DNA from 4 places in the Mesorhizobium sp. M8A.F.Ca.ET.208.01.1.1 genome. Region 2 is predicted to be linked to each of the others. Evidence: riboswitches for the same ligand, from Rfam matches in the RefSeq annotation. Region 2 holds a riboswitch; each other region holds the start of a gene.
The links. A riboswitch is a leader RNA that binds a small molecule or an ion and turns the genes downstream of it on or off. The one in region 2 is predicted to bind thiamine pyrophosphate.
Positions count from the first base shown of each region.

Region 1: linked by a shared signal. The riboswitch ahead of thiC (phosphomethylpyrimidine synthase ThiC) and the one ahead of thiB (thiamine ABC transporter substrate binding subunit) in region 2 are both predicted to bind thiamine pyrophosphate.
Region 3: linked by a shared signal. The riboswitch ahead of EN851_RS00050 (YkoF family thiamine/hydroxymethylpyrimidine-binding protein) and the one ahead of thiB (thiamine ABC transporter substrate binding subunit) in region 2 are both predicted to bind thiamine pyrophosphate.
Region 4: linked by a shared signal. The riboswitch ahead of thiC (phosphomethylpyrimidine synthase ThiC) and the one ahead of thiB (thiamine ABC transporter substrate binding subunit) in region 2 are both predicted to bind thiamine pyrophosphate.

Region 1 covers NZ_SRUT01000004.1:119,815-122,973, reverse strand. Annotated here, with positions in the region: gene thiO (glycine oxidase ThiO) at 1-80, opposite strand, end outside; gene thiC (phosphomethylpyrimidine synthase ThiC) at 77-1,912, opposite strand; TPP riboswitch at 2,016-2,132, opposite strand; gene EN851_RS20105 (hypothetical protein) at 2,254-2,481, opposite strand; gene EN851_RS37860 (hypothetical protein) at 3,144-3,159, opposite strand, start outside.
Region 2 covers NZ_SRUT01000002.1:989,067-992,225, reverse strand. Annotated here, with positions in the region: gene EN851_RS15370 (ABC-F family ATP-binding cassette domain-containing protein) at 1-879, opposite strand, end outside; gene EN851_RS15365 (thiamine diphosphokinase) at 881-1,525, opposite strand; TPP riboswitch at 1,612-1,726, shown strand; gene thiB (thiamine ABC transporter substrate binding subunit) at 1,770-2,768, shown strand; gene thiP (thiamine/thiamine pyrophosphate ABC transporter permease) at 2,993-3,159, shown strand, end outside.
Region 3 covers NZ_SRUT01000001.1:4,287-7,445, forward strand. Annotated here, with positions in the region: gene msrA (peptide-methionine (S)-S-oxide reductase MsrA) at 1-4, shown strand, start outside; gene EN851_RS00040 (formyltransferase family protein) at 574-1,389, shown strand; gene EN851_RS36115 (hypothetical protein) at 1,420-1,740, shown strand; TPP riboswitch at 1,704-1,817, shown strand; gene EN851_RS00050 (YkoF family thiamine/hydroxymethylpyrimidine-binding protein) at 1,808-2,416, shown strand; gene EN851_RS00055 (ABC transporter permease) at 2,456-3,159, shown strand, end outside.
Region 4 covers NZ_SRUT01000005.1:221,366-224,524, forward strand. Annotated here, with positions in the region: gene thiC (phosphomethylpyrimidine synthase ThiC) at 1-1,589, opposite strand, end outside; TPP riboswitch at 1,695-1,811, opposite strand; gene panD (aspartate 1-decarboxylase) at 1,920-2,372, opposite strand; partial or broken gene EN851_RS37290 (biotin synthase) at 2,488-2,589, opposite strand; gene nadC (carboxylating nicotinate-nucleotide diphosphorylase) at 2,738-3,159, opposite strand, start outside.

The DNA of each region.
Region 1 (3,159 bases), on a different contig from region 2:
GTGACCGTCGCGCCGCGGGCGGCGAGTTCGAAAGCGACGGTGAGGCCGGCAACGCCGGCCCCTTTGACGAGCACCCTCATGATGGTTTGGGAGCCTCCGGCACGACCGGTACGCCAGTCTCGTCCGCCGGCATGTAGAGATCGCCGCCCTCCCGGTATTTTGCCGCCATTGCCGCCATGCCTTCCTTCTGAGCCTCGGCACGGATGTCGTGGGAAATGCGCATGGAGCAGAATTTCGGCCCGCACATCGAACAGAAATGTGCCAGCTTGTGCGCCTCCTTGGGCAAGGTCTGGTCGTGGAAGGACCGTGCGGTTTCGGGGTCGAGCGACAGGTTGAACTGGTCCTCCCAGCGGAACTCGAAGCGCGCGCGCGAAAGGGCATCATCCCTGGTTTTCGCTGCCGGATGGCCCTTCGCCAGATCGGCTGCATGGGCGGCTATCTTGTAAGTGATCACCCCAATCTTGACGTCGTTGCGGTCGGGAAGGCCGAGATGCTCTTTCGGCGTGACGTAGCAAAGCATTGCGGTGCCGAACCAGCCTATCATGGCGGCACCTATCCCTGAGGTGATGTGGTCATAGCCCGGCGCGATGTCGGTCGTCAGCGGCCCCAACGTGTAGAACGGCGCCTCACCGCACACTGCGAGCTGCTTGTCCATGTTCTGCCTGATCTTGTGCATGGGGACATGGCCCGGGCCTTCGATCATCACCTGGCAGTCCTTTGCCCAGGCAATCTTGGTGAGTTCTCCAAGTGTTTCCAGTTCGGCGAATTGCGCCGCGTCGTTCGCATCGGCGATTGAACCGGGACGAAGGCCGTCGCCGAGCGAGAAGGAAACGTCATAGGCTCTGGCGATGTCGCAGATCTCCTCGAAATGCTCGTAGAGGAAGCTCTCCCGGTGATGGTGCAGGCACCATTTGGCCATGATCGAGCCGCCGCGCGAGACGATGCCCGTGACCCGGTCGACGGTCAGCGGTATGTAGTGCAGCCGCACGCCGGCGTGGATGGTGAAATAGTCGACGCCTTGCTCGGCCTGCTCGATCAGCGTGTCGCGATAGACCTCCCAGTTGAGGTCCTCGGCGATGCCGCCGACCTTTTCGAGCGCCTGATAGAGCGGCACCGTGCCGATCGGCACCGGTGCATTGCGCACGATCCAGTCGCGGATGTTGTGGATGTTGCGGCCGGTCGACAGGTCCATCACCGTATCGGCGCCCCAGCGGATCGCCCACACCATCTTTTCGACCTCTTCGGCCATCGACGATGTGACAGCCGAGTTACCGATGTTGGCGTTGATCTTCACCAGGAAATTTCGCCCGATGATCATCGGTTCGCTCTCGGGATGATTGATGTTGGCGGGAATGATTGCGCGTCCGCGCGCCACCTCGTCGCGCACGAATTCGGGTGTGACGAAATCTGGGATCGCCGCGCCGAAGGCTTCGCCGTCGCGTTGCAGCTTGCCGCGCATCACCTCGCGGCCGAGATTCTCGCGGATGGCTACGAACTCCATTTCTGGCGTGATGATGCCGGCGCGCGCATAGGCAAGTTGGGTCACCGCCTTGCCCTGCTTGGCCTTGAGCGGCCGATTGCGTATCGGAAATTCCGGTGTCAGGCGCTCGCCGGTGGCGAATCCATTGTCTTCCGGCCGGACGTGGCGGCCGTCATAGGCTTCGACATCGCAACGCGCCGTGACCCATTCGTGGCGAAGCCGGGCAAGGCCTTTTTCGATGCTGGTTTGGACTGATGGATCGGTGTAGGGGCCGGACGGATCGTAGACGGTGACGGGCGGTTCGCCGGCCGTCGGATGGACGGAAATCTCGCGCATCGGCACCCTGATCTGCGGGTAGAGGACGCCGGGCTTGTGGATTTTCCGCGAGGCGGGCAGTGGTCCCGTCGACACGGCGGGGGTGAGGGCATTCATCGTGAGGCTCCTTTGCTCATGCATTGGAGACCCAGTTCTGTGCCGGAAGGATGAAAAGACGCTTCTGTAGACCTGCTGCAGCAGGACCTCGGGCGTAAACTCCCGCAAAGCGCTTGCACCGTCCCTACGCCAGTATGAACTGGATCAGGTTCAACGGGTCACTGCGCCGCGAAAGCCAGCAGTATCTCAGCCCCTTACCGGGACTCCCCTGGTGAATGCCTCAAGTTGAATGGGCCGGTGCTGCTTTGTCAAGCGCCTTCGGGCGCCTTCGGGCGCCTTCGGCCGGTGGCGACGTCCGGCGGCCGGCCGAGCGGAGAGCTCGCGCATGCATCGGGGACAAGTCACGCCCCGTAGACCAGGGCTGGAATGGCCAAAGTCTCATTCGCTTCGTGAAGGATGGAAAAACTGTATCGGCCATGTGCGTCGAGATCGACCGAGTAGCTCAGGCGGTCACGGATGTGGTTATCCTGGTCGAAGGCGACGATTTGCGGCTTCAGCGAGGTGATTTGCACCACGTCCAGGTAGATGGAGTTGCAGATATGATCTGGTCGTCGGGCTGGCAGGTGCAAGCGGCCGCTCTATTCAGGATGCGGCATCGGCGGCGTTCCCGATACCAATGATATCTTGCGGGCAACTTATGCAATCACCGGCTTCGTAAAACCCGACGGCGGCGGCCGTGTCCTGGCGCTGAGGATGTGCCGCTGTTCCAGCAGAGAAATCGCGTGGGCGCGGAGTTTTCGCTCTGCGAGGAAGAGTTGACGCAATCGTTTAGCTTGCTTGCAGTTCGTAGAGACCCGCCTTTGAAAGCAACTAAGCTATTGCATTGATATGTTGGTGCGCGATCGATCGCTACATAGCCGGCCGCCATTATCCGAGTATTGATCCGCCGGTGTTCGTGTTGCCGTATATGGCAATCCCTGCGAGATCGTCGCGGCCGGATCGGCCGCACCCTCTAGTCATAAAAGGGGAAGCGACCGAGAATTCCGCTGCCGAAAACTTCTCTGGCTTGGCTATGCATGCGGTAGATGAGATCGCCGCCTACCGCGACCTGGTCGAGGAAGGCATCGACGCCCAGTTCGGACAGCCTGGTTATCGCAATGCGTTAGCGGCTCAGACTTGCGGTCTCGAGAGCGGCCTTTGGGGGTCACCTCTTTTTTGTTTCAGAGGTTGGAAGACGGCTGCTCGTTACCCAATAGAAATGGCGACTACGGAACGCGATCGATCGCGGCCATCAGGAAACACCTGTC
Region 2 (3,159 bases):
GCCAAAGCTCTTCTCTATGTTTTTCGCCTCGATCACCAGCTTGCCGGATTCGGCCGCGTCGCTGGCCACCATTGTCGCGGTGCCCTCGGCGCCGCGATGGCCGCGAAAGCGCTGGCGCATGGTCTGCAGTTCGCCGAGACGTCGCATGTTGCGCTTGCGCCGTGCCGTCACGCCGTAGCGCAGCCAGTGCTCCTCGCGCACGATCTGGCGGCCGAGCTTGTGCTGCTCGCGCTCTTCCTCCTCCAGCACGAGGTCGCGCCATTCCTCGAAATGGCCAAAGCCCTTGTCCAACCGGCGGGTCTGGCCACGGTCGAGCCAGACGGTGGCACGCGACACACGCTCGAGGAAGCGGCGGTCGTGCGAGATCACGATGAGCGCCGAGGAAGTCCGGACGAGTTCCTCTTCCAGCCATTCGATCACCGACAGATCAAGATGATTAGTCGGCTCATCAAGGAGCAGGATGTCGGGCTCCGGCGCCATGACGCGGGCAAGGGCGGCGCGCCTGGCCTCGCCGCCGGACAGGTCTGCCGGCCGCTCCTCGCCCGACAGGCCGAGATGCTCCATCAGATAGCTGGCGCGGTAGGGATCGTCGGCCGGGCCGAGCCCGGCCTCGACATAGGCCCGCACATTGGCAAAGCCGTCCATGTCGGGCATTTGCGGCAGATAGCGGACAGTCGCCGAAGGCTGGCGGAACACCTCGCCGTCCTGCGGTTCGATCAGGCCGGCGGCGATCTTGAGCAGCGTCGACTTGCCGGACCCGTTGCGGCCGACCAGCGCGATCTTGTCGCCGGCCGACGCGGTCAGGGCGGCGCCATCGAGCAGCGGCGTGCCGCCAAAAGTCAGTCTTATCCCGTCGAGATTGAGAAGGGGCGGGGCCATGTCAGCTTTCGGGCAATGGATAGGGATGGGCGAGCAGCAGCGCGCGGCCGTGGCCGAGCGCGATGTCGAGGCGGCCCTTGACCTCGTTGGAAATGGTCAGCGACGATCCGAAAGCCACCTCGACCTTGTCGAGCGGCCATTTGGCGCCGGTGACGGTCAGGCCGGAGAGTTCGGAAAAGCCGAGAATAGAAAATAGCGTGCCGTCGGTATAATCGAAGCTGGCCCTGCTGTTGAGCAAGGGGACACCCTCCTGGGCGCCGCTGGTCAAAAGCACATCCGTTCCGGCCTCGGCCAGCCGCAGGCCAAGCGCCAGATGCAGAAAGGCGTGATCGGCGCGCTTGCCGCCGAAGGCGCCCGCCAGCACAAGGCGGGTCGCTCCACGCTCCAGTGCGGCCGCGATTGCCAGTTCGCCGTCGGTCTTGTCCTTTTCCGTCGGGAAGGTTTGCTGGGGCACGGCGGCGAGATGGGCGGGCAGATCGGCCGGAACCGAATCGAAATCACCGACCCACAATTCCGGCACGAGGCCCAGCATCCGCGCATGACCGATGCCGGCGTCGGCGGCGATCACGCGCGAGCCTTCGACCTGGCGGTCGAGCCGGGGCGTGCGGAGGAGATCGCCGCCAAGCAGGATGGTGAATGTGCTCATATCCCGTCGCCTTACCAGCCCGTCACGGGAAACGGAAGGCGGCAAACTCCCACTTGCGTGTCCCACCCGCCGGGCCTATGTGTCGAAACGCTCTAACGGGGTGCCGGACGCGAATATCGCGGGCCGGCTGAGAGGCAGTCTCGCCAACCCGCTGAACCTGATCCGGTTTGTACCGGCGGAGGGATTAGACGTTTCGGACAGTCCGACGCCTCAATTCCTTTCAACGCAAACGAAGGAGGCGCCGATGCGCACGTTTTTATATTCTCTCATCGCAGCCACGGCGGTGACGCTGTCCGGGCCGGCCTTGGCCAAGGACAAGCTCACGGTCTACACCTATGAGAGCTTCACCGCCGACTGGGGTCCAGGCCCCGTGGTGAAGAAGGAATTCGAGGCCGAATGCGGCTGCGATGTCGAGTTCGTCTCGGTCGCCGACGGCGTGGCGCTGCTCAACCGCGTCAAGCTGGAAGGCGCTTCGACCAAGGCCGACATCGTGCTCGGCCTCGACACCAATCTCACCGCCGATGCCAAGGCCTCCGGCCTGTTCGCGCCGCATGGCGCGGTGAGCGATGTCAACGTGCCGGGCGGCTGGAGCGACGATACTTTTGTTCCCTTCGACTACGGCTATTTCGCCGTCGTCTACGATACGCAAAAGCTGAAGTCGCCGCCGAAAAGCTTGAAGGAGCTGGTCGAGGGCAGCGCCGACGACAAGATCGTCATCCAGGACCCGCGCACCTCGACGCCCGGTCTCGGCCTGCTGCTCTGGGTGAAGTCGGTCTATGGCGATAAGGCGCCGGAGGCCTGGGCCAAGCTCAAGACCAAGGTGCTGACCGTGACGCCGGGCTGGAGCGAGGCCTATGGCCTGTTCACCAAGGGCGAGGCGCCGATGGTGCTTTCCTACACCACCTCCCCGGCCTACCACATGGTCGCCGAGAACACCGAGCGTTACCAGGCGGCGTCTTTCGAAGAGGGCGAGTATCTGCAGATCGAGGTCGCCGGCATCACCACGACCGGAGCCAAGAACCCGCTGGCGGAAAAATTCATGGCCTTCATGACCGGACCGAAATTCCAGGACGCCATCCCCGAGACCAACTGGATGTTCCCGGCCGGCAAGACCGACAAGCCGCTCAACCCGGCCTTCGACAAACTGGTCAAGCCGACCAAGACCCTGCTGTTCAGTCCGGAGGAGGTCGCGGCCAACCGCAAGGCCTGGGTGGATGAATGGCTGGCGGTGATGAGCAAGTAGTTGGCTGTATGATCCGAAGATGAATGCTTTACGGCGCCCCCCTCTGTCCTGCCGGACATCTCCCCCGCTTGGGGGGAGATTGGCTGTCATCGGCGATTTCGCCAATCGCCAACATTGCAGGAATGAGCTGGGCGCCGGAGCTGCTAATCTCCCCCCTCGTGGGGGAGATGTCCGGCAGGACAGAGGGGGGCGCGAAGGAACGCGACGCACGTTAAAGGCCTTTCGTGCAACCCGCGTCTGATCCCCGCATTACCGCCGGCAGCGTAGCGCTGGCGGCGATCGCGCTCTTGATCGGCGGCGCGTTTGCCGGGCTGCTTGTCGAAGGCGCACACGATCTCTCCGGCGCCTGGGCGGCCTTCGACCCTTATCTGTTGCGCGTCGTGCGCTTCAC
Region 3 (3,159 bases), on a different contig from region 2:
ATAAGGCTCGCTGATCAGTCTTTGCGGCAGTGGGTTTAAGCGCCCGCCGATTGCCGCGAGGCCATATCAATAGCGGCTGTCAGCCCCGCCCGGCGGTTGACAGTCCGCGGCGCTGCTGACCAACTGCGCGGGTTGATTGATTTCAGGGGGAGCATGAGGAAACTCTACGAAAAACCTGTGTTGGTGAAGCGGGAAAGGCTCTCAAGTGTCGCCGCGGCAGGACCGCTTTCTCCCAAACCAGGCTGACGGCTCGGCCGGCCTTTTGGTCCTGACCGGACGGGTCCGTGACGGTGCTCGGATTGCCGGGCGATGTCTTGCCCCGCCGGATTTGAAAAGATGATTTCTTTCGAGCCTGTGGCCGGCGCCCGGCAGCTCAATGCAGTTTTCATCCTGGATGTTTCTGCTTACACCGGGCCTCTGCTTTCCGGTTGGATCGAGGCGGGAAACCGTATTGGCGCGATCATCGTGCCTGGCTTTCAGCGCCCATCCAGAGGCTTCAGCATTGGCAATTTTCGACGCCGGCTGAGGCGCCAGCTTCTGCTCAGGCGCTATCTCGGCAACACGCCGGTAAAGTTGATCGAATTCGGCCGGCCTTACGACTGGGATGAGCTTGGCCGGCAATTGCCTGACATCGCCGCGGATGTACTGATCTGCTACGCTTTCCCGACCTTGATCCCACAACAACTGCTCGGCCTCTTTCCCAAGGGCGGGCTTAATTTTCATCCGGCGCTGCTGCCCAACTACCGGGGTCCGCATCCTCTCCATCGCCTGGCCGCGGACGGCCAGCATGCCGTTCATGGCGGCGTGACATTGCACAAGATGTCCGCCAATTTCGATGACGGCGACATCCTCGGACAGGTGCCGTTCTCGGAAGCGCACTGGGCAACGCGGCGGGATGTGGCCGACAGCGTGGCGACCGCGATGCGCGCGTTGGTGCGCGAGGTGGCGCCAGCCTATTGCAAGGATTTGGTGTCCGGGACGCGGCAGCCAACTGGTGATTTCGTCTGGGCGCGACTTGAGCGGAACCACATGGCGATTTCATCCGACATGTCGATCGAGCACGTTGCCCGATTGTGGCACGTCCTGGGCGGCAATCCCGGTATCTATCTGGACGTTGCCGGCCGCGAAGTTCGGTTGGCCTTTCAGATCGCGCGACTGGGCCCGCCAACTGGAAAAGGTCCGGTCAGGCGATGGGGGAGGGTGGAGTTCGATCTTGCCAATGGCCGGGTTCGATACCTCACTTATGGCCGCCTGCTCAAACGGCTGATGAAAATGCACACCGCATTCGCACGGCCAAAAGCCGGAAAACCGTGCCCCGAAATAAGAGTGTTTGGCAAAGTGATCAGCGAATCGGCGCCAGAGGTACCGCCAGCCGGTCGTGGCGGATAGTGAAACCAATGCGCATGGAAAGCGCGGAACTTGCATCCGCGCTTTCCCTGCTGCGAAAACTACGTACCGCAGTTCTTGTCGTTCACGGTCGGCGCGGTCGCCCTGCCATTGGCATCCGTCTGCGCGCTGGTCGGGCAATTCTGGTCCGCGTTGGAATTCATTCCGCCCGGCGTGATGGTCGGGCTGTTGGTTGCACCCGGATCGAGCCAAATTCCCGGGCGCCGGCACCCGGTTGTGCCCGCGCTGGCGCAATGCTTTTGGCGCAGCTTGCTGAAAAAACAGCTTCCCCAACCGATCGAATGGTGCTTTAACGCCGCCATCCACAGGGGTGCTCCGTACGGTCGGGGCTGAGACGGGGGCGGCAAGCCCACAGACCCTAGAAGCTGATCTGGGTAATACCAGCGGAGCGAGGCGGGCGATGTTTTCAGGCGCACAGGTTTCCCTATATCCCATGGCCGACGATTTTGTCGGCGTCATCCTGGGTGCGCTCGGCGCGCTCGATCCGTATCGCGACAAGCTCAGGATCGAGACCGACGACATCTCGACCTTGCTGGTCGGGCCCCCCGAGGTGCTATTCCCGGCGCTGCGCGACCTTTTCGTGGCTGCGTCTGGCAGCGGTAAGCATTGCGTGCTGTCGGCGACCATTTCGCGTGGTTGCCCAGGTGAGCCAGACGATCCGATCTGCCGCTCCGACACGTTTGGCGGCCCTGCCGGGCCACTCGGCCCGCGCAAGCAAGCCGCCATTTCCGCCGTGCGCGGCGCGCCCGCCACTGGGCAGCCAGCGGCGGCGCAGTTCTCGCTCTATGTGATGGGCACGGACGACCACATGGACGAGATCTATGGCTGCATCGATTTCCTGAAGCAGTCCGGCGTCTACGATCGCTCCAAGAATTTCTGCACCAAGCTGCGCGGCGATGCCGGCGCGATCTTCTCGGCGCTCGACGAAGCCTTCTGCCGCTTCGGACCAGGCGCCGGCCACGTAACCCTCGACGTCACGGTTTCGGCCAACAGTCCCACTGCCGTTTGAACCGTTCGCGCCGACGCGCGCCGTCAAGGTCATCCTCTCGTGGCTTCATCGTCGTTCAACCCGCGTCAACTCACGGGCTTCCTCGCCCAGGCGGCGCCGGCCGTGATATCGATCGGCCTGGTGCTCGTGGCGTGGGAACTCTACGCAAACCATTCCGGCATCAAGCCGACGGTTCTGCCGGCACCCTCGCGCGTCTTCGAACAGGCGATGCTCAATCGTGACGCGCTGCTCGACAACGCCATTCCCACCATCCGCGCCACGCTGATCGGTTTTGCCTGCTCGCTCAGCGCCGCCTTCGCGCTGTCGATGCTGGTCGACTTCTTCCAGCCTTTGCGGCGCGCGCTGTTTCCTGTCTTCATAGTCAGCCAGACCTTGCCGCTGGTCGCCATCGCGCCATTGGTGGTGCTGTGGTTCGGCTTCGGGCTGACGCCCAAGATCATGCTGGTGGCACTGGTCACCTTCTTCCCGATGCTGGTGGCCCTGGTGCAGGGCTACGAGGCTACCGAGGTCGAGATCGGGCAGATGCTGAGCGCCATGGGAGCAGGGCGCTGGCGGGTCTTCATCCTGGCACGGTTGCCTTCGGCGCTGCCTTATTTCTTCGCTGGCCTCAGGATCTCCATCACCTATGCCGTCGTCGGCGCCATCTTCGCCGAATATGCGGGCGCGGCCAAAGGGCTGGGCATCTACATGCTCAACGCCAAAAACAATTTCCGTCCCGACCTGGTGCTCGCCGCCGTCGGCGT
Region 4 (3,159 bases), on a different contig from region 2:
AGCGACAGGTTGAACTGGTCTTCCCAGCGGAACTCGAAGCGCGCGCGGGAAAGGGCATCATCCCTGACTTTCGCTGCCGGATGGCCCTTCGCCAGATCGGCGGCATGGGCGGCGATTTTGTAGGTGATCACGCCAATCTTGACGTCGTTGCGATCGGGAAGGCCGAGATGCTCCTTGGGCGTGACATAGCAGAGCATGGCGGTGCCGAACCAGCCGATCATGGCAGCACCAATGCCTGAGGTGATATGGTCATAGCCCGGCGCAATGTCGGTCGTCAGTGGTCCAAGCGTATAGAAGGGCGCCTCGCCGCAGACAGCGAGCTGCTTGTCCATATTCTCCTTGATCTTGTGCATCGGCACATGGCCGGGACCTTCGATCATCACCTGGCAATCCTTGGCCCAGGCGATCTGCGTCAATTCGCCGAGCGTTTCCAGCTCGGCGAATTGCGCCGCATCATTGGCATCGGCGATCGAGCCCGGACGAAGGCCGTCGCCGAGCGAGAAGGATACGTCATAGGCGCGGCAGATGTCGCAGATCTCCTCGAAATGCTCATAGAGGAAGCTTTCCCGGTGATGGTGCAGGCACCATTTGGCCATGATCGAGCCACCGCGCGAGACGATGCCCGTGACCCGGTCGACGGTCAGCGGGATGTAATGCAGCCGCACACCGGCATGGATGGTGAAATAGTCGACGCCTTGTTCGGCCTGCTCGATCAGCGTGTCGCGGTACACCTCCCAGGTCAGGTCCTCGGCGATGCCGCCGACCTTCTCGAGCGCCTGGTAAAGCGGCACCGTGCCGATCGGCACCGGTGAATTGCGCAGGATCCAGTCGCGAATGTTGTGGATGTTGCGGCCGGTCGACAGGTCCATCACCGTATCGGCGCCCCAGCGGATCGCCCAGACCATTTTTTCGACCTCTTCGGCCATCGAGGAAGTGACAGCGGAATTGCCGATATTGGCGTTGATCTTGACGAGGAAATTGCGCCCGATGATCATCGGTTCGCTCTCTGGGTGGTTGATGTTGGCTGGAATGATCGCCCGCCCGTGCGCCACCTCGTCGCGTACGAATTCCGGCGTGACGAAATCGGGAATAGCCGCGCCGAAGCTTTCACCGTCGCGTTGCAGCTTGCCGCGGGCGATTTCCCGGCCGAGGTTTTCGCGGATGGCGACGAACTCCATCTCGGGCGTGATGATGCCGGCGCGCGCATAGGCAAGCTGTGTCACCGCCTTGCCGGCCCTGGCCCTTAGCGGCCGGTTGCGAATGGGAAATTCCGGCGTCAGGCGCTCACCCGTGACGAAGCCATTGTCTTCCGGCCGCACATGGCGGCCGTCATAGGCTTCGACATCGCCCCGCGCCGTGATCCATTCGTGGCGAGGCCGGGCGAGGCCCTTTTCGATGCTGGTTTCGACAGTCTGGTCGGTATAGGGGCCGGACGGATCGTAGACGGTGATGGGCGGCTCGCCCGCTGTCGGATGGACGGAGATTTCGCGCATCGGCACTTTGATGTGCGGATGGAGGACGCCGGGCTTGTGGATTTTCCGTGAGGCAGGCAGCGGTCCCGTTGAGACGGCTGGGGTTAGGGCATTCATCTTGAGGCTCCTTTGCTCATGCATTGGAGACCCAGTTCTGTGCCGGAAGGATGAAAAGACGCTTTGGTCGACCTGCTTGAAAACAGGTCTTCGGGCGTAAACTCCCGCAAAGCGCTTGCACCGTCCCTACGCCAGTATGAACTGGATCAGGTTCAACGGGTCACTGCGCCGCGATAGCCAGCAGTATCTCAGCCCCTTGCCGGGACTCCCCTGGTGAATGTTTTCGAATTGACCGAGCCGACACTGCTTTGTCAAGCGCATTTCCACCTGCGGCGGTGATCGGCGACTAATGAAACCCCGCGCAAAGCACGGGCAAATCTCGAGAGGAAGTCACGCGCCGGAGACCAGCGCAGGAATGGCCAAAGGCTCATTCGCCTCGTCAAGGATCGAGAAACTGTAACGCCCATGTGCGTCAAGATCGACGGAGTAGCTCAGGCGATCGAGTATGTGATTGTCCTGGTCGAAGGTGATGATCCGCGGCTTCAACGAGGTGATATTCGCTTCGTCCAGGTATATGGAGTTGCAAACAATGATCTGGTCGTCTGGCTGGCAGGTGCGGGCAGCCGCACCATTGAGGATGCAGCATCGTGAGCCGCGCTCGCCGAAAATGACATAGGTCGAAATCCGCGCACCGGAATTCTTGTTCCAAATCTCCACAAATTCCATCGGCAGGATCCCGGCTGCTTCGCAGTGGTCAGGGTCCAGCGTTATCGATCCATGGTAGTTGAGGTTCGCTTCGGTGACGTAGATGCCGTGCAGCTTGCCAGCGACTAGTTTTCGCAATGGTCCTGTTTCCTATCATCATGGATGAATCGTCCCGCCATCCTCTGGGTGGCCGGGTTACCCCGCTAGATTCCGACGACGAGGGCGCCGCCGCTGAGACCAGCGCCCGCCGCCGCCTGTTGGGATCGAAATTCCGGCGGTGAACGGTTTGCGCTTGAAACAGCAGGTCGTTGAAAGGCGCGTCATGCAGCGCCCGAGCAGCTTCCACGGTCCACATCCGGTGGCCGTCGAAGGATTGAGCTTCACGCATGGTTTTTCCGAAATCGCTGCGTGCATTTCCATCCTGTTCCCCTTGCATTGGGCGACCTAGGCACCTTTGAACTTGGCGGGCTGGGTCGAAAAAGCGTCCGGTCGACCGCCGATTGTCAGGCCCGACGGACAAATTTCGCGGAGTCGAGCCCGATATCGAGGATTGGCGCGCTGTGGGTCAACCAGCCGATGGAGATCAGGTCGACACCGGTCGCGGAGACGGCTGGAGCCGTCGCCGGCGTTATCCTGCCCGACGCCTCGGTAATCGCCTGGCCGGCAACCATCGCCACTGCTTGGCGCAATTCGTCGACAGACATGTTGTCGAGCAGGACGGCGTCTGGGGCGAGGGCCATAGCCTCTTCTAACTGGGCTAGCGTATCGACCTCGACTTCGATCTTGACTAGGTGGCCGACGCTGCATCGCGCGCGCTCGATTGCCATGCGAATTCCGCCAGCGATGGCGATGTGGTTGTCCTTAATCAGGATGGCGTCGTCGAGACCGAAACGATGATTGGAGCCGCCACCGGCGCGCACGGCAT